DNA from 2 places in the Streptomyces sp. NPDC057445 genome. Region 2 is predicted to be linked to the other one. Evidence: riboswitches for the same ligand, from Rfam matches in the RefSeq annotation. Region 2 holds a riboswitch; the other holds the start of a gene.

Region 1 (8,471 bases), on a different contig from region 2:
GAAAGTGTGTGCGGTGCCCCGTTTGTTTTGCTTTGGCTGCTACAGACCAGGGTAAAGCGGGTGCTTCGCGGCCAGGGCCGTCACCCGGGCCTTGAGGGCCTCCGCGTCGGCCTCCCCGAAGCCGGAGGGGGCCTTGAGCACCTTGGCGATGATGTCGGCGACCTCGCGGAAGTCCTCGGCCTGGAAGCCGCGGGTGGCGAGCGCCGGCGTACCGATGCGCAGACCCGAGGTGACCATCGGCGGGCGGGGGTCGTTCGGAACCGCGTTGCGGTTGACCGTGATGCCGACCTCGTGCAGACGGTCCTCGGCCTGCTGGCCGTCCAGCTCGGAGTTGCGCAGGTCGACCAGGACCAGGTGGACGTCGGTACCGCCGGAGAGGACCGAGACTCCGGCCTCCTTGACGTCGTCCTGGACCAGCCGCTCTGCGAGGATCCTCGAGCCCTCCAGGGTGCGCTGCTGGCGCTCCTTGAACTCCTCGGTGGCCGCGACCTTGAAGGAGACGGCCTTGGCCGCGATCACATGCTCCAGCGGACCGCCCTGCTGACCGGGGAAGACCGCCGAGTTGATCTTCTTGGCGAGCTCGGCCGTGGAGAGGATCACACCGCCGCGCGGGCCGCCCAGCGTCTTGTGGGTGGTCGTGGTCACGACATGGGCGTGCGGCACCGGGTTCGGGTGCAGTCCCGCGGCGACCAGGCCCGCGAAGTGGGCCATGTCGACCATCAGATACGCGCCGACCTCGTCCGCGATCCGGCGGAAGGCGGCGAAGTCCAGCTGGCGCGGGTACGCGGACCAGCCGGCGACGATCAGCTTGGGCTTGGACTCCTTGGCGAGCCGCTCGACCTCGGCCATGTCGACCTGGCCCGTGGCGTCGTCCACGTGGTAGGCGACCACGTTGTAGAGCTTGCCGGAGAAGTTGATCTTCATGCCGTGGGTCAGGTGCCCGCCGTGCGCGAGGTTCAGACCCATGATCGTGTCGCCCGGCTTCAGCAGCGCGAACATCGCGGCGGCGTTGGCCTGGGCACCCGAGTGCGGCTGGACGTTGGCGTGCTCGGCGCCGAAGAGCGCCTTGATGCGGTCGATGGCGATCTGTTCGACGACATCGACGTGCTCACAGCCGCCGTAGTAACGGCGGCCGGGGTAGCCCTCGGCGTACTTGTTGGTGAGGACCGAGCCCTGGGCCTCCATGACCGCGACCGGAGCGAAGTTCTCCGAGGCGATCATCTCGAGGGTGGACTGCTGACGGTGGAGCTCGGCGTCGACGGCGGCGGCGACGTCCGGGTCGAGCTCATGGAGGGGAGTGTTAAGAAGCGACATCACGCGATCCCTTGTGGCCTGTGGTCTTCGGTCAGCCGGCGAAGTCGGTGTACTCGTCGGCGGAGAGCAGCTCGGCCGGCTCCTCCGTGACACGCACCTTGAACAGCCAGCCGCCCTCGAACGGGGCGCTGTTCACCAGCGAAGGGTCGTTGACGACGTCCTCGTTGACCTCGGTGACCTCGCCGGACACGGGGGAGTACAGATCACTGACCGACTTGGTGGACTCCAGTTCGCCGCAGGTCTCGCCCGCGCTCACCGTGTCGCCGACCTCGGGGAGCTGGACGTACACGACATCGCCGAGCGCGTTGGCCGCGTGCTCCGTGATGCCGACCGTCGACACGCCGTCCTCGGCGGCCGACAGCCACTCGTGCTCCTTGCTGTAACGCAGCTGCTGGGGGTTGCTCATGGCCTGAATTCTCCTGTACGCGGTGGACTGCTGCTGACGGGGAGGGGGAGGGTCTACTTCTGGCGCTTGTAGAAGGGAAGCGCAACGACCTCGTACGGCTCATGAGTACCGCGGATGTCGACACCGACGCCCTCGCCGCCCGGCGCGGCGTGCGCCGCGTCCACGTAGGCGATGGCGATAGGCTTGCCCAGGGTCGGCGACGGGGCACCCGAGGTGACCTCGCCGATCACCTGACCGCCCGCGACCACCTGCATTCCGGCGCGGGGCACCCGGCGGCCCTCGGCGATCAGGCCGACCAGCTTGCGCGGGGGACTGGTCGCGGCGCGCTCGGCGGCCGCCTCGAGGGACTCGCGGCCCACGAAGTCGCCCTCCTTCTCGAACTTCACGACCCGGCCCAGACCCGCGTCGAACGGGGTCAGCGAGGTGGTCAGCTCATGCCCGTACAGCGGCATGCCGGCCTCCAGGCGCAGCGTGTCGCGGCAGGACAGGCCGCAGGGGACCAGGCCGGCGGGCTCGCCCGCCTCGGTCAGCGCCTGCCACAGCTTCTCGGCGTGCTGCGGCTCGACGAAGAGCTCGAAGCCGTCCTCGCCGGTGTAGCCGGTGCGGGCGATCAGCGCGGGGACGCCGGCGACGGTGCCGGGCAGACCCGCGTAGTACTTGAGGCCGTCCAGATCGGCGTCCGTGAGGGACTTCAGGATGCCGGGGGACTCGGGGCCCTGGACGGCGATCAGCGCATAGGCGTCGCGGTCGTCGCGCACGGTCGCGTCGAACCCGCCTCGGGCGGACGCGCGCTCGGTCAGGGCGTCCAGGACGATCTGTGCGTTCGAGGCGTTGGCGACGACCATGTACTCGGTGTCGCCGAGACGGTAGACGATCAGGTCGTCGAGGATTCCGCCGTCCTCCTGGCAGATCATCGTGTAGCGGGCCCGGCCGACGGCGACCCCGCCGATGTTGCCGACCAGCGCGTAGTCCAGAAGGGCGGCGGCGTCGGGCCCGGTGACAGTGATCTCACCCATGTGGGAAAGGTCGAAGAGTCCGGCCTTGGTGCGTACGGCGGTGTGCTCGTCGCGCTCACTCGCGTACCGCAGCGGCATGTCCCAGCCGGCGAAGTCGGTCATGGTCGCGCCCAGCGAGCGATGCAGGGCATCGAGGGCGGTGAGACGGGGGGTGGTGCTCATGGATAGGACTCCCAGGGCATGACTGGCGAGGACGATCCTCCCCATCTGTCATCGAAACCTGAGAGGTTCATCATGACCACACGTACATGACGTACGCAAAGGGCATGATTTGCACCTTGGGTGGAGCCGCAAGAGCGGCCCGCTTTTCAGATCTGCCTCATCCTCGCGGTACGGGGCCTGAGAGATTCAAGGGAGGGACTTGCTCCTTCGGCGCCCGGCACACACAGTGGCCAGGACTCTCCCGCGCGGATTCAAGCGGCCGGTATGCAGTTGGCGCGGACATCATTGCACGGGCGCCACGATCAGCAAATCACTTGTAGGTCATTACCTTTTCTTTAAGCTTCCTGGGCAGGGTCCCGGTGACCCGACAAGGGGGAGAGCAATGACGTTGCAGCGGTCAGGTGCCTATATGACGACGACAGCGGGCGTACCCGCCGGGCAGGCCGGGCCGGCGCGCCGGCTGCTTGGCCTGTCCGCGCCCGCGTCCGCGCCGGTGTCCGCGCCCGTGGTGCGCGACCTGCGGGACCGTGTCGGTCACGGCCCGCGGAGCCTGGAGTTCGCCGAGGGGGACGTGGTCGTGATCTCCGGGCTGCCCGGCAGCGGCAAGTCCACCCTGATCCGGCGCGCCGCGGACGGCGGCGGGATCGACTCCCAGAACACCCGCGACCGCTGGGACGCGCGGATGCCCCGGCTGCTGCCGTACGCCTCCTACCGCCCACTGGTCCGCCTCGCCCACTACGCCGGGATGTGGCGAGCACTGCGCTCCGGCGCGAGCGTGGTCGTCCACGACTGCGGCACCCAGTCCTGGGTGCGCCGCTGGCTGGCCCGGGAGGCACGCCGACGCGGCAGGTCCCTTCATCTGCTCCTGCTGGACGTCACCCCGGCCGTCGCCCGCGCGGGCCAGCGCGAGCGCGGCCGGGGCGTCTCCCCCTACGCCTTCGGCCGGCACCGCCGCGCGGTCTCCCGCCTCGTCCGGGACGCGGAGGGGGGCCGCCTCCCGCGGGGCTGCAGCACGGCGACCCTGCTGGACCGCGACGCGGCGACGGCGCTGACGCGGATCGGCTTCACCGCCGAGGTGTGAGCCGTCGTACGGCACCCCGTCCGGGCCGTCGTACGGCACGCCGCAGCGGTTACCCTGCTGAGCGCAGGACATCGCGGCCCGGTACGGGCCGGACGGGGAAGCAGGGGACGCAGTGGATACGACATGGCCCGCCAACGAGCTCGAAGAGGTGCTGAGCGCGTCCGTCGGCAGCCCCGGCGCGGGGGGCCGGCTCGTCGAGGTGCTCGGACGCAGCCATGTCTGGGTGCCGCTGCCCAACGGCGGCGGCCCTGACAGCCCGAGCCTCGATCTGCCGACGCTCGAGATCGACGGCGCCCCGTATGTGCCGGTCTACAGCTCCCAGCAGCAGTTCCTGCAGTGCGTGGGGGACCGGATGCCGGGCACCGTCGCCCCCGCGGTCGAGTTCGCGCGGGGACTGCCGCCGCAGCTCGGTATCGCCGTGAACCCCGGCGGAGCGGTCGGCGTACCGTTGCCGCCGCTCGCGGTCGCCGAGCTGTGCCGGGCCGGGCGGACTCCGCTGGAGGGGCCCGCCAGCGGGGGCCGGGTGCGGCTGTTCGAGCCGGACTGGCAGGAGGAGCCGATCGACTTCCTCGCCGCGGCGGCCGGAGAGTTCGAGGAGACCGGTGTCGTGCAGACGGCCCGCCGGGTTCTCGCGAGCGTCGAGGGAGAGGCGCCGACTCTGTTCGTCGGAGTGCAGCTCTCCACCTGGGAGGGTCACCACCGCACCGCGCCCATGGACGCCCTGGGCCGCGCGCTCGGCCGGGTCGCCGTGAAGTGGCCGGTCAACCTGGTCCTTCTGGACATCGCCCAGGACCCTGTCGGCGACTGGATGCTGAACCGCGTCCGGCCCTTCTACACGAGGCAGCACCCGCAGTCGCACGCATAGTCGTCAAGTCGGTGTCAGTACGGCCGCATAAGCTGGTTTGATGACGTGCGCCGCACTTGCGCCGGTGCGGCTGCACACACCATGGCGAATCGAAGAGGGGCGGGACCCAGAGTGAGTGCGTCAGGCACCGCGGCGACCGGGCAGGTCGAGCACATGCTGCGCCAGGTGACGCCCGGACGCTACGACGCGTACGAGGCCCTGCTGCACGCACTCGCCGACCCGTCGGCCGGCCGGATCTGGATGCTGCTCTGGCACGGCAGGTCCGGCTCCCCGGACGCGCAGTACGGAAACATGGAGGTCGACGGCCAGAGCTACGCCCCCTGTGTCACCTCGGCCCAGGAGCTCGCCGCATGCGGCTGGAACCGCGCGCACGAAGTCGTCACCGCCACCGATATCGCCCGCGCCCTCTTCCCCGACCGCTACGGCATCTGGCTCAACCCGCACGCCCCGGGCGGCGGTGTGGGCATCCCCTGGCCCGATCTGCGCCGGATCGCCACCGGACTCGACCGGATGCCCGCAGGACCGCTGCGGCTGAGCGAGCCCGCCATCGAGATCCCCCAGTTCTACGCCCTGCTCACGCAGAACGCCCACCGCACCCCCGCCGTCCGCTCGCTGCGCAGGGCCTGGGTGCAGCCCGCGCTCGGCGCCCCGTATCTCGCGATCGGCCTGGATCTGTACGACACGGGCCAGCAGTCCGTCGACACCGTCCGCGCGATGATGCAGCAGTCGATCGCCGCCGTCCCGGACGGCCTTCCCGTCTCGACCGTCGCCATGTCCGACGAGTACGACCCGGTGACGATGTGGCTGCGGGCCAACGCCCGCCCGTTCTACGACCGCGAGGCGCACGGCTCGCCGGCCCAGCAGCCGGGATACGGATACCCGCCCTCCGGTTTCGCCGGCGGCACCCCCACCGCGCAGCACCGCTGAGAGCCGCGCGCGGCCCCTTTCACCGGCCCGCTTTCAACAGCGCTTTGTGTCCCGCAAGTTAACCGAAGCGCTGCGATGTCCCGCATCCGCCCGTTTTGGCAAGTGTCCGGGTCTCAGGTCGGTATCACCGCTATGCGGACTGTTCACTGGTCTGACGCTCGTGAGTAGTGTTCGGCCGGTCAAGACCACACATGGCGACCCAGGGGTGGACCCATGCGAATATTCAAGTCCCGAGCCGCTCGGGCGATAACGGCGGTCCTTGCGGTCGGCCTCATCGCCACCGGCTGCTCGAGTGAACGGGGCAAGGACGGCGACAAGGGTGCGGAGGACACCTTTGTCTTCGGTGCGCCCGGCGACCCGGGGTCTCTCGACCCGGCCCTCGCGAGCGACGGCGAGACCTTCCGCGTCACCCGTCAGGCCTTCGAGGCGCTGCTCGAGCACGAGTCGGGGGGCAGCAAGCTCGTCGGCGGCCTCGCCGAGAAGTGGTCGAGCAACCCCGCCGGTACGGTCTGGACGTTCAACCTGCGCAAGGGCGTCAAGTTCCACGACGGCGAGGCGTTCAACGCCAAGGCGGTCTGCGCCAACTACGACCACTGGTTCAACTGGACGGGCACGTACCAGTCGAGCGCGGTCTCGTACTACTGGCAGACGATCATGGGCGGCTTCGCGAAGAACGAGGACAAGGAGACGCCGAAGGCGAACTACAAGTCCTGCACCGCGAAGGACGAGAACACGGCGGTCATCGAGGTCAACGAGCCCTCGGCCAACCTGCCCGGCGGCTTCTCGCTCCAGGCCCTCGCCATTCACTCGCCGAAGGCGCTCAAGGAGTACGAGAAGCAGGAGGCGAGCGCCAAGGGCGACGCCATCACGTACCCCAAGTACAGCCAGGAGGCCGGCACGGTCGCCGGCACCGGCCCGTACAAGATCGCGAAGTGGAACAAGGGCAACAAGGAAGTCTCCCTCGAGCGCTTCGACGACTACTGGGGCGACAAGGCGAAGGTGAAGAACCTCGTCTTCCGCACGATCGACACCGAGGACACCCGGCGTCAGGCCCTGCAGGCCGGTGACATCGACGGTTACGACCTGGTCGCGCCCGCCGACATCAAGACGCTCGAGAGCGCCGGCTTCAAGGTGCCGACCCGTGACGTCTTCAACCTCTTCTACCTCGGTATGTCCCAGGAGAAGAACCCGGCGCTGAAGAAGCCCGCCGTCCGCCAGGCCATCGCGCACGCCATCGACCGCGAGAACCTCGTCAAGACCCAGCTGCCCGAGGGCGGCAAGGTCGCGACGCAGTTCATGCCCGACACGATCCTCGGCTACTCGGAGAACGTGAAGAAGTACCCCTTCGACACGGCCAAGGCGAAGTCGCTGCTGGCCTCCGCGAAGGAGGACAAGCTGTCGGTCGAGTTCTGCTACCCGACCGAGGTCACCCGCCCCTACATGCCTGCCCCGCAGGACATCTTCGAGCTGATCAAGGCCGACCTGGAGAAGGCCGGCATCAAGGTCACCCCGAAGCCCATGAAGTGGGCCCCGGACTACCTGGACGCCACCGAGGCCGGCTCCTGCGCCCTGCACATGCTGGGCTGGACCGGTGACTTCAACGACGGCTACAACTTCATCGGCACCTGGTTCGCCGGCTACGACAAGCAGTGGGGCTTCAAGGACGACAAGGTCTTCGCCGCGGTGAAGGCCGGCTCCGTCGAGGCCGACCCGGCCAAGCGCACGGACCTCTACAAGAAGGCCAACGAGGCCATCATGGAGTACCTGCCGGGCGTGCCGCTGTCCTCCTCGCCGCCGGCCATCGCGTTCGGCAAGAACGTCAACCCGCCGAAGGTCTCCCCGCTGACGCAGGAGAACTTCGCCGAGGTCTCCTTCAAGTAGCACACCGCATGGGGGTCCGCCCGGCCACGGAACACCGTTGGCCGGGCGGACCCGCATCCACTTCCCGTTCACTCGTACGAAACACGTAAGAAAGGGGCATGCGGGGTGTTGCGACTCGTCGTACGACGACTGCTCCAGCTGATACCCACCCTGCTCGGCCTGTCGGTTCTGCTGTTCCTCTGGCTGAACCGGCTGCCCGGCGGACCCGCCTCAGCGATCCTGGGAGAGCGGGCGACCGAAGCCGAAGTGGCACGCATCAACCGGGCGCTGGGACTCGACCAGCCGCTCTACGTCCAGTACGGCCGCTTCCTCAAGCGGCTCTTCGAACTGGACCTCGGCACCTCGACACAGACCGGACAGCCGGTGTGGGACGAGTTCGTGCTGCGTTTCCCGGCCACCGTGGAACTCAGCGTCGCCGCCATGGTGATCGCCGTCGTGGTCGGCATCCCGCTCGGCTATCTCGCCGCCCGTAGGCGCGGCGGCTGGCTGGACGTGGCCTCGGTCTCCGGGTCGCTGATCGGGATCTGTATCCCGGTCTTCTTCCTCGCACTGCTCCTGAAGGGCATCTTCTCCGTCGAGCTGGGCATCTTCCCCAGCTTCGGCCGTCAGGCCACCGGCCTCGACGCGACCTCCGTGACCGGCTTCGCCGTCCTCGACGGTGTCCTCACAGGGGAGTTCGACGCCTCCTGGGACGCGATCATGCACCTGGTGCTGCCCGCGATCGCGCTCGCCTCGATCCCGCTCGCGGTCATCGTGCGGATGACCCGCGCCAGCGTGCTGGAGGTCCTCGGCGAGGACTACATCCGCACCGCCGAGTCC
Region 2 (8,471 bases):
CGGACATTCGTCCCGCTTCCGCCTGCACTGCTGCCTCCCGTTGCCTCGTGCCGCCGTCACAGCTTGCCCGACGTCGGCACGCGGGACGAAGGCAGGGCCCGGTGACGACGGCGGAGTTCGGCGGGGAAGGCGGGGCTCGCGGGCGAAGGCCCGCCCCGCGGACCCGGGCAGGGCCCGCGGACGGGCGCGCGGGTCCTCAGTCCACGGACCCGGCAGGCCAGGTGTGCACGGGATCGCCCAGATGCATCAGCTCGCTGTAGCGCCGGGTGACGGCCGCCAGGGCCGCCTCACGGTCCAGTCCTGACTCCATCGCCCGGTGGAAGGCATCCGTCTGCCAGGACGCCCCGTTCACCTTGCGGCGGCACCGTCCTTCGATGGCCCCGAGGTAGAAGTCGCGGTCCGCCGGCTCCACGTTCCAGGCGTCGAGTCCCGCCGCGGCCAGCGGAAGCAGTTCGTCCCTGACGAGTTTGACGGCCGGTACGCGGGTCAGGCCGCCTCCCCGGCCGGGGCGCGGCCACAGCAGCTCGGCGTCGATGCCGTGGCGGCACGCGGTGTCGAAGTTCTCTGCGGCGACCTCGAACGGCATCCGGGTCCATAGCGGGCGTGACTCCTCGGCAAGCGCCCGCACCAGGCCGTAGTAGAAGGCCGCGTTCGCCACCACATCGACGACGGTCGGTCCGGCGGGGAGCACCCGGTTCTCGACGCGCAGATGCGGAACACCGTCGGCAAGCCCGTACACCGGCCGGTTCCAGCGATAGATCGTGCCGTTGTGCAGGACGAGTTCCTGGAGGCGCGGTATGCCTCCGTCGTCGAGCACCCTCAGCGGGTCCTCCTCGTCGCAGATCGGCAGCAGCGCGGGGAAGTAGCGAAGGTTCTCCTCGAAGAGCTCGTACGCCGAGTCGACCCAGCGCTCACCGAACCAGGTCCGGGGCCGTACGCCCTGCGCCTGGAGCTCGGGCGGACGCGTGTCCGTCGCCTGCTGGAACAGCGGCGGCCTGGACTCGCGCCAGAGCTCTTTGCCGAACAGGAAGGGAGAGTTGGCGCCGACGGCGATCTGCACGGAGGCGATCGCCTGTGCGGCGTTCCACACCTGCGCGAAGCGACCGGGCGTCACCTGGAGGTGCAGTTGCACGGATGTGCAGGCGGCTTCGGGCGCGATCGACGCCGACGTGCAGTTCAGCCGCTCGACGCCGTCGATGTCGAGGGTGAAGTCCTCGCCGCGCGCGGCGAGGATCTGGTCGTTGAGGAGGACGTAACGGTCGACGTCCGAGAGATTCGCGGAGACCAGATCATTCCGGGTGAGAGTCGGCAGAATTCCGATCATCACGATGCCGGCACCGAGCTCGGCAGACTTGCGGTGGGCATATCCCAGACCTGCGCTCAGCTCCTCGGTGAGCTGATCGAGGACGCGCCCGGCGAACCGGTGCGGAGCTATGTTGACCTCCAGGTTGAACATTCCGAGTTCGGTCTGGAAATCACGGCTGGCTATCCGGTCGAGCACTTCGGCATTCATCATCCGCGGGAGACCGTCGGCCCCGGCGAGATTCAGCTCGATCTCCACACCCATCAGATTCCTGGGCCGATCGAACCTCTTCTCGGCCAGTAGCCTCCCCAGTCCCGTCAGACACTGCTGGAGCTTCCGCCGGTACCTTTGCCGATCGGACAGGTCGAACCCGCCTGCCACGACCTTCTCCCCCATGGGAGCACCCTTCCTCGAGTGGGCGGCCCGCGGCATCGGCCGCTCGCGTCACGGACGATAATGCCCACACCTACTGATCCATAACGCCCCGCGGGCGACGGCGGCACGTTAGTCTGGTTCCCGCTTTCGCGAGGCACATTCACTCGGCATGGTGCAGTGTGCAGTTACCACTGCCCGGAGGCGTGGTGAAAACCACGACGAGATTCGGCCGACCGCTGCCTGGGTAACACCCCAGGTGACGCCTCTGCACACAGAGGAAATCATCAGGAACCGCCCACGAAAAAGACCGGATTCAGTCTTGCCCGCAATACCGGGGACGGCTAGCAGAAACATTGCGTGAACACGGGTCGTATAAACTCCGCGTACGAGGCAGAGAGTTGGCGCCCGGCCATGGTCTTTCAGCCCCCTCTGGCCCACGCTGACAGTGCCGTCCGCACCTGCCCTCGCATCACCCTGTCTCTTGAGTGAGAGGCGACCCACCATGCCGCTGCATGTTCCCCCGGCTCCCGCGCCTGCCCTGCGCAGCGTGCTCGCAGCACTCGGATCCCCCGCCGCAGTCCGCGAGGCCCCCACCCCCGCCCTCCGTTCCGTCCTCGGAACGGTGAGTCCCGAACTCCCCCTTCCCGTCCATGTGCTGGACCAGGTCGTGCCGCGCGCGGGCCGTGCGCCACGCACCCGGCTGGCAGGCTGGAGGTTTCTGATCCGCAGCGGAGAGCGTTCCGTCGCCGCCGCGGACACGGTCCTGACCCCCGACGGGTGGGCCTTCTCGCACTTCTTCGAGGGGCCCTACATCGCCTCGACCGAACGGGCACTGCAGCACGCGGAGACGCTGACGGACGGCTATCAGCCACGGCTGCTGTCCGTGCCCGAGCTCTACATGCTCACACTGTGGCTGCACGGCGACACCGGGGCGGACGCGTCCGGGGGCACGCCCGCACCCGCCGACCTCCTGGTGCCGCTCGCGCCGGCCCCACCGGGCATCGCAGCGCACCGGCCGCACCGGGTCGCCGATCTGCTGCCGGTGCTGACGCTGCGCGCCACACCGGCGCCCCTGCTCGGCTCACCCGCCTGAGTCACGCCCACTGGGCACTTCGCCCCGTGACCGATGGTCACGGGGCGTCGCCGTGCCCCTTCCGGACTAGCCCGGTCCGGCCACTGCAAACCACCCGAACAGGCAGTGCAGTTGAGCTGAACCGTCCGCGCGGGTGATACGTCATTAAGTGGTAAGACGAGCTGCCGCGAAATCCCTGCGGATTGACGCCCGTGGGGCAACACTGGGACCGACCGACAGATACGGGGGGCGGCCATGAACACCGCATCGAGCCGCAGCAAGCTCACCACACCGCAGCGAAAGAACCCATCCATGTGCCAGCACCAGCCGCCCTGCCCCACAGCCGACTCTCCCGACCGGGAGGCCGCCCGCCTCGTGGCGCACCACCCGGAGCAGGGCTGGAGCCTGCTGTGCAACGGTGTGCTGCTTTTCGAGGACACCGGTGAGCTGCTTCCTGACGGACAGATCATCGCCCCGCACCGGCCGCAGCAGGTGGCCACGGCGGCCTGAGCGCCGGGCGCCCGGGGCAGGTCCCGGACCCGCTCTGCGCGGTGCCCTGGAACCGGACGGAAAGGGCCGGCTCGGAGAGAACTCCGAACCGGCCCTGACGTGTGCCCGGGGGTGTGTCGGCTGCTACGTCAGTTGTCGTACTCGTCCAGCGGCGGGCAGGAGCAGACCAGGTTGCGGTCGCCGAAGGCACCGTCGATCCGGCGCACCGGCGGCCAGTACTTGTCCGCGACCTGGACGCCGTCCGGGAAGACCGCCTCCTCACGGCTGTACGGGTGCTCCCACTCGCCGCCCAGCGCCGCCGCGGTGTGCGGGGCGTTGCGCAGCGGGTTGTCCTCGGCGGGCCACTCGCCGGAGGCGACCTTCTCGACCTCCGCACGGATCGCGATCATCGTGTCGCAGAACCGGTCGAGCTCGGCGAGGTCCTCGCTCTCCGTGGGCTCGATCATCAGCGTGCCCGCCACCGGGAACGACATCGTCGGCGCGTGGAAGCCGTAGTCGATGAGCCGCTTGGCGATGTCGTCGACGCTGACGCCGGTCGCCTTCGAGATCGGCCGCAGGTCGACGATGCACTCGTGCGCGACGAGCCCGGCCGGGCCCGTGTAGAGGACCGGGTAGTGCGGCTCGAGGCGCTTGGCGATGTAGTTCGCCGCGAGCACGGCGACCTGGGTGGCGCGCTTGAGACCCTCGCCGCCCATGAGCCGTACGTACGCCCAGGAGATCGGCAGGATGCCCGCCGAGCCCCAGGGGGCTGCCGAGATCGGGCCGACACCGGTCTCCGGGCCCGCGGTGGGCTGGAGCGGGTGGTTCGGGAGGTACGGGGCGAGGTGTTCGCGGACGCCGACCGGGCCGACGCCGGGGCCGCCGCCGCCGTGCGGGATGCAGAAGGTCTTGTGCAGGTTGAGGTGGGAGACGTCGCCGCCGAACTTGCCCGGCTTGGCGAGGCCCACCAGCGCGTTGAGGTTGGCGCCGTCGACGTACACCTGTCCGCCGGCCTCGTGCACCTGGGCGCAGATGTCGGCGACGTGCTCCTCGAAGACACCGTGCGTCGAGGGGTACGTGATCATGAGCACGGACAGCTCGTCGCGGTACTGCTCGATCTTGGCGCGCAGGTCCTTGACGTCGATCTCGCCGTCGTCGGCGGTCTTGACGACAACGACCCTCATTCCGGCCATCACGGCGCTGGCGGCGTTGGTGCCGTGCGCGGAGGACGGGATGAGGCAGACGGTGCGCTGCGCGTCGCCGTTGGCGCGGTGGTAGGCACGCACGGCCAGCAGGCCCGCGAGCTCACCCTGCGAACCGGCGTTCGGCTGGATGGACACCTTGTCGTAGCCGGTGACCTCGGAGAGACGTTCCTCCAGCTCGTGGATCAGCGTGAGGTAGCCCTCGGCCTGCTCCACCGGGGCGAAGGGGTGGATCTGGCCGAACTCCGGCCAGGTCACCGGCTCCATCTCGGTGGTCGCGTTCAGCTTCATCGTGCAGGAGCCGAGCGGGATCATGCCGCGGTCCAGCGCGTAGTCACGGTCGGCGAGCTTGCGCAGGTAGCGCAGCATCGCGGTTTCGGAGCGGTGCGCGTGGAAGACCGGGTGGGTGAGGACGTCGTCGCTCCGCAGCAGCCCGGCCGGAAGGGCGTCGTCCGTCGTCGCGTCGAGCGCCTCGATGTCTCCCTCGACGCCGAAGGCGGACCAGACGGCGGCCAGCTGGGCACGGCCCGTGGTCTCGTCGCAGGAGATCGAGACATGGTCGGCGTCGGCGGGGTACAGGTTGACGCCGTTCTCGCGGGCAGCGGCGACGATGTCCGCCGCCTTGCCAGGAACACGGGCGGTCAGCGTGTCGAAGTACGTGCCGTGAACGAGCTCGACGCCGCCCGCACGCAGGCCCTCTGCCAGGATCGCGGCGTACCGGTGCGTGCGGCGCGCGATCGTCCTCAGCCCCTCGGGACCGTGGTAGACGGCGTACATTCCGGCCATCACCGCCAGCAGCACCTGCGCGGTGCAGATGTTGCTGGTGGCCTTCTCACGGCGGATGTGCTGCTCGCGGGTCTGCAGCGCGAGGCGGTAGGCCTTGTTGCCGTCCGCGTCGACGGAGACGCCGACGAGGCGGCCCGGCAGGCTGCGGGCGTGCTTGGCCTGGACGGCCATATAGCCGGCGTGAGGGCCGCCGAAGCCCATCGGGACGCCGAAGCGCTGAGTGGTTCCTACGGCGATGTCCGCCCCGAGTGCGCCGGGGGAGGTGAGAAGGGTGAGCGCCAGGAGATCGGCCGCGACGGTGACGATCGCGCCGAGCTCGTGCGCCTGCTCGATGACGGGCTTGATCTCACGGACGGCACCGGAGGCACCCGGGTACTGGAGCAGGACGCCGAAGACACCGCGCTCGGCGATCTCCGCGGGGATGCCCTGGCCGAGATCCGCGACGACGACCTCGACACCCGTCGGTTCGGCGCGGGTCTCGATCACGGCGATGGTCTGCGGGAGGGTGTCGGCGTCGATCAGGAAGACGCCGTCCTTGACCTTGCCGACGCGCCGGGCCAGCGCCATGGCCTCGGCGGCGGCGGTGCCCTCGTCGAGCAGCGATGCGCCGGAGGTCGGCAGGCCGGTCAGGTCCGCGACCATCGTCTGGAAGTTGAGCAGTGCCTCGAGGCGGCCCTGCGAGATCTCGGGCTGGTAGGGCGTGTACGCCGTGTACCAGGCGGGGTTCTCCATGACGTTGCGCAGGATGACCGGCGGGGTGAAGGTGCCGTAGTAGCCGAGGCCGATCATCGGGGCGAGGACCTGGTTGCGGTCCGCGAGGGAGCGCAGCTCGGCCAGGACCTCGGCCTCGGTACGGGCATCGGGCAGCCCGAGGGCCTCGGCGCTCTTGATCACGTCCGGTACGGCGGCGGCGGTCAGCTCGTCGAGCGACCCGTAGCCGACCTGCGCGAGCATCTTCGCCTGGGCCCCTGCGTCGGGCCCGATGTGGCGCTGCTCGAAGGGGGTGCCCCGCTCCAGCCGGGAGAGCGGAATGCGGTTGGCGGTCATGTGAGGCCTCCTGGTCGACGCGACCTGCGAGGGGCACCACGGCGCGGGTGCCCGGACGGCCTCCCCCTCTGTCATCTAACCTGAGAGCTTCACCGGTCCGCCCGCTCGCTGGCATTCCGGTTTTCACCGTCGGTGAGAGCGGACGCCGTCCGACGTCCGCCCTGCTTTCCAGAGTGACCTCGTCCGTGCGGTACGGGGGCCTGAGAGATTCCGGGGAGGATTTGCTCCTTCGGCGTCTCCGGTACCTGACCGGAGCACTCTCCCGCACGGGGTCAGCAGCCGTGTGCCAGCCTACCAGCGAGGTATTGGCCAAAGCTGTCGAGTGGCCGACCCCACAAATGTGCATTTTCGTAGTACTTACGGGGCCAGTGCGACCAATTGGAGGGACCGTGCAGACCGATATCGATCCGCGCAGCCTGATAGGCCGCAAGGCGTTCGACCGCAACGGCACCAAGATCGGGACCGTGGACGAGGTCTACCTCGACGACGCGACGGGGATGCCCGAGTGGGCGGCCGTACGCACAGGGCTGTTCAGCAGGGACGCGTTCGTGCCCCTGGAGCCCAGTGAGGTGGCGGGCGACGGCCTCCACATCCCGTTCGAGCGGGCTCTGATCAAGGACGCCCCGGATTTCGGTGTCGGCAGGCATCTCTCCCCCCAGCAGGAACTCCAGCTGTACCACCACTACGGTCTCGAACTGCCCGCTCCCCCGGAGAAGCCGGCTCCCTCACCGCCGGCCGCCTCCGACGGACCTGACTCGTCCCCGGGGTCCACGGGCGACCGCGACTTCGGACGGCTCGCAGGCCACGACGACTGACGCGCCGCTGACCACTGATCCGGCGAAGACGTCCGATGCGACGGTCCGGCTCCTACTACTCCCGTGATGACGGGGGATCCGGCGGCGACTCGTCCGGAGGCTGTTCCCGGTCCCGTCCGACGAGCGGCAGCGGCTCCGACGGCTCGAGCTCGGGATCGTCCACCAGGAACGTGCGCACCCTCCCCGGCACGGCCGACCAGGGCTCCTCGAAGCGGACCGTGACCCGCCCGAGCCCGCTGCCCTGCACCCAGCCCGCCCCGTACCGCTCGTGCCTCACATCGTGTCCGGCCGACCAGCGCCGCTCGACGGCCGGCTCCGGCTCCGGCGGCTCCGGCTCCTCGGCCGCGTGGGCGCGCTCGGGGCTTCCGTGGCCCTCGCCGGCGCTCTTCTCCCCGGCGGCGGCCTGTGCGAACAGATCTTCCTGGGTGTAGTCGGCGAGGCCGGTCACACCCACGCCCAGCAGACGGACCCCGCCCGTGGTGTCCACCGACTCCAGAAGCCGGCCGGCTGCCTCCCGGACCACTGCCGGATCATCGGTCGGCCCACGCAGTGTCTCCGACCGGGTCAGCGTCGAGAAGTCGAAGCGCCGTACCTTCAAAACGATGGTCCGCCCCGAGTGCCTCGACCCGCGCAGTCGCTGCACACACCGCTCGGCGAGCCGCTCCACCTCCACCCTGATCCGCACCCGGTCGTGCAGGTCCACGTCGAAGGTGTCCTCGACCGACACCGACTTGGCGTCACGCTCGGCGACGACAGGCCGGTCGTCATGTCCCGTCGCCATCCGGAACAGCGCCGACCCGTGAGACTTCCCGAGCAGCCGTACGAGCTCGTCCTCACCGGCCTCCGCCAGGTCGGCGACCGTGGTCATTCCCGCCCGCCGCAGATGCTCCCCGGTCGCGGGCCCCACCCCCGGCAGCGTCCGCACCGGCATCGGCCCGAGCAGGTCCCGCTCCGTTCCGGGCTCGATCAGCACAAGTCCGTCCGGCTTCGCCTGCTCCGAGGCGATCTTCGCCAGCATCTTCGACCCGGCCAGGCCCACCGACCCCGTCAGTCCGGTGACCGCCAGAATGTCCCTCCGTAGCCGCTCACCGGCCTCCCGCGCCGACCGTGCGTCACTCGCCGCCCCACCCGCCTCCAGGTCGACGAAGGCCTCGTCCAGGCTCAGCGGCTCCACGAGCGGGGACAATCGCCCGAGCAGCTCCATCACCTGGTTGCTGACCGAGCGGTAGAGCGAGAACCGCGGGACCAGGTACGCGGCGTTCGGGCAGAGCCTCCGTGCCTGGGCCATCGGCATGGCCGAGTGCACCCCGAACCGCCTGGCCTCGTACGACGCCGTCGCCACGACTCCGCGCGGCCCCAGACCGCCGACCACCACCGGCTTG

The links. Region 2 has a riboswitch for glycine ahead of gcvP (aminomethyl-transferring glycine dehydrogenase). Riboswitches for the same ligand answer to the same signal wherever they lie in the genome.
Region 1: linked by a shared signal. The riboswitch ahead of gcvT (glycine cleavage system aminomethyltransferase GcvT) and the one ahead of gcvP (aminomethyl-transferring glycine dehydrogenase) in region 2 are both predicted to bind glycine.

What each region holds. Positions count from the first base shown of each region.
Region 1 covers NZ_JBHVDH010000004.1:186,358-194,828, forward strand. The annotation lists gene glyA (serine hydroxymethyltransferase) at 40-1,314, opposite strand; gene gcvH (glycine cleavage system protein GcvH) at 1,346-1,720, opposite strand; gene gcvT (glycine cleavage system aminomethyltransferase GcvT) at 1,774-2,898, opposite strand; glycine riboswitch at 3,055-3,152, opposite strand; gene ACFU5O_RS12100 (AAA family ATPase) at 3,281-3,979, shown strand; gene ACFU5O_RS12105 (enhanced serine sensitivity protein SseB) at 4,092-4,844, shown strand; gene ACFU5O_RS12110 (enhanced serine sensitivity protein SseB C-terminal domain-containing protein) at 4,956-5,771, shown strand; gene ACFU5O_RS12115 (ABC transporter substrate-binding protein) at 5,985-7,652, shown strand; gene ACFU5O_RS12120 (ABC transporter permease) at 7,758-8,471, shown strand, end outside.
Region 2 covers NZ_JBHVDH010000012.1:183,816-192,286, forward strand. The annotation lists gene ACFU5O_RS24560 (CPBP family intramembrane glutamic endopeptidase) at 1-7, opposite strand, end outside; gene ACFU5O_RS24565 (glutamate-cysteine ligase family protein) at 197-1,699, opposite strand; gene ACFU5O_RS24570 (hypothetical protein) at 2,181-2,771, shown strand; gene ACFU5O_RS24575 (DUF5999 family protein) at 3,063-3,260, shown strand; gene gcvP (aminomethyl-transferring glycine dehydrogenase) at 3,389-6,274, opposite strand; glycine riboswitch at 6,453-6,549, opposite strand; gene ACFU5O_RS24585 (PRC-barrel domain-containing protein) at 6,652-7,089, shown strand; gene ACFU5O_RS24590 (DNA polymerase IV) at 7,145-8,471, opposite strand, start outside.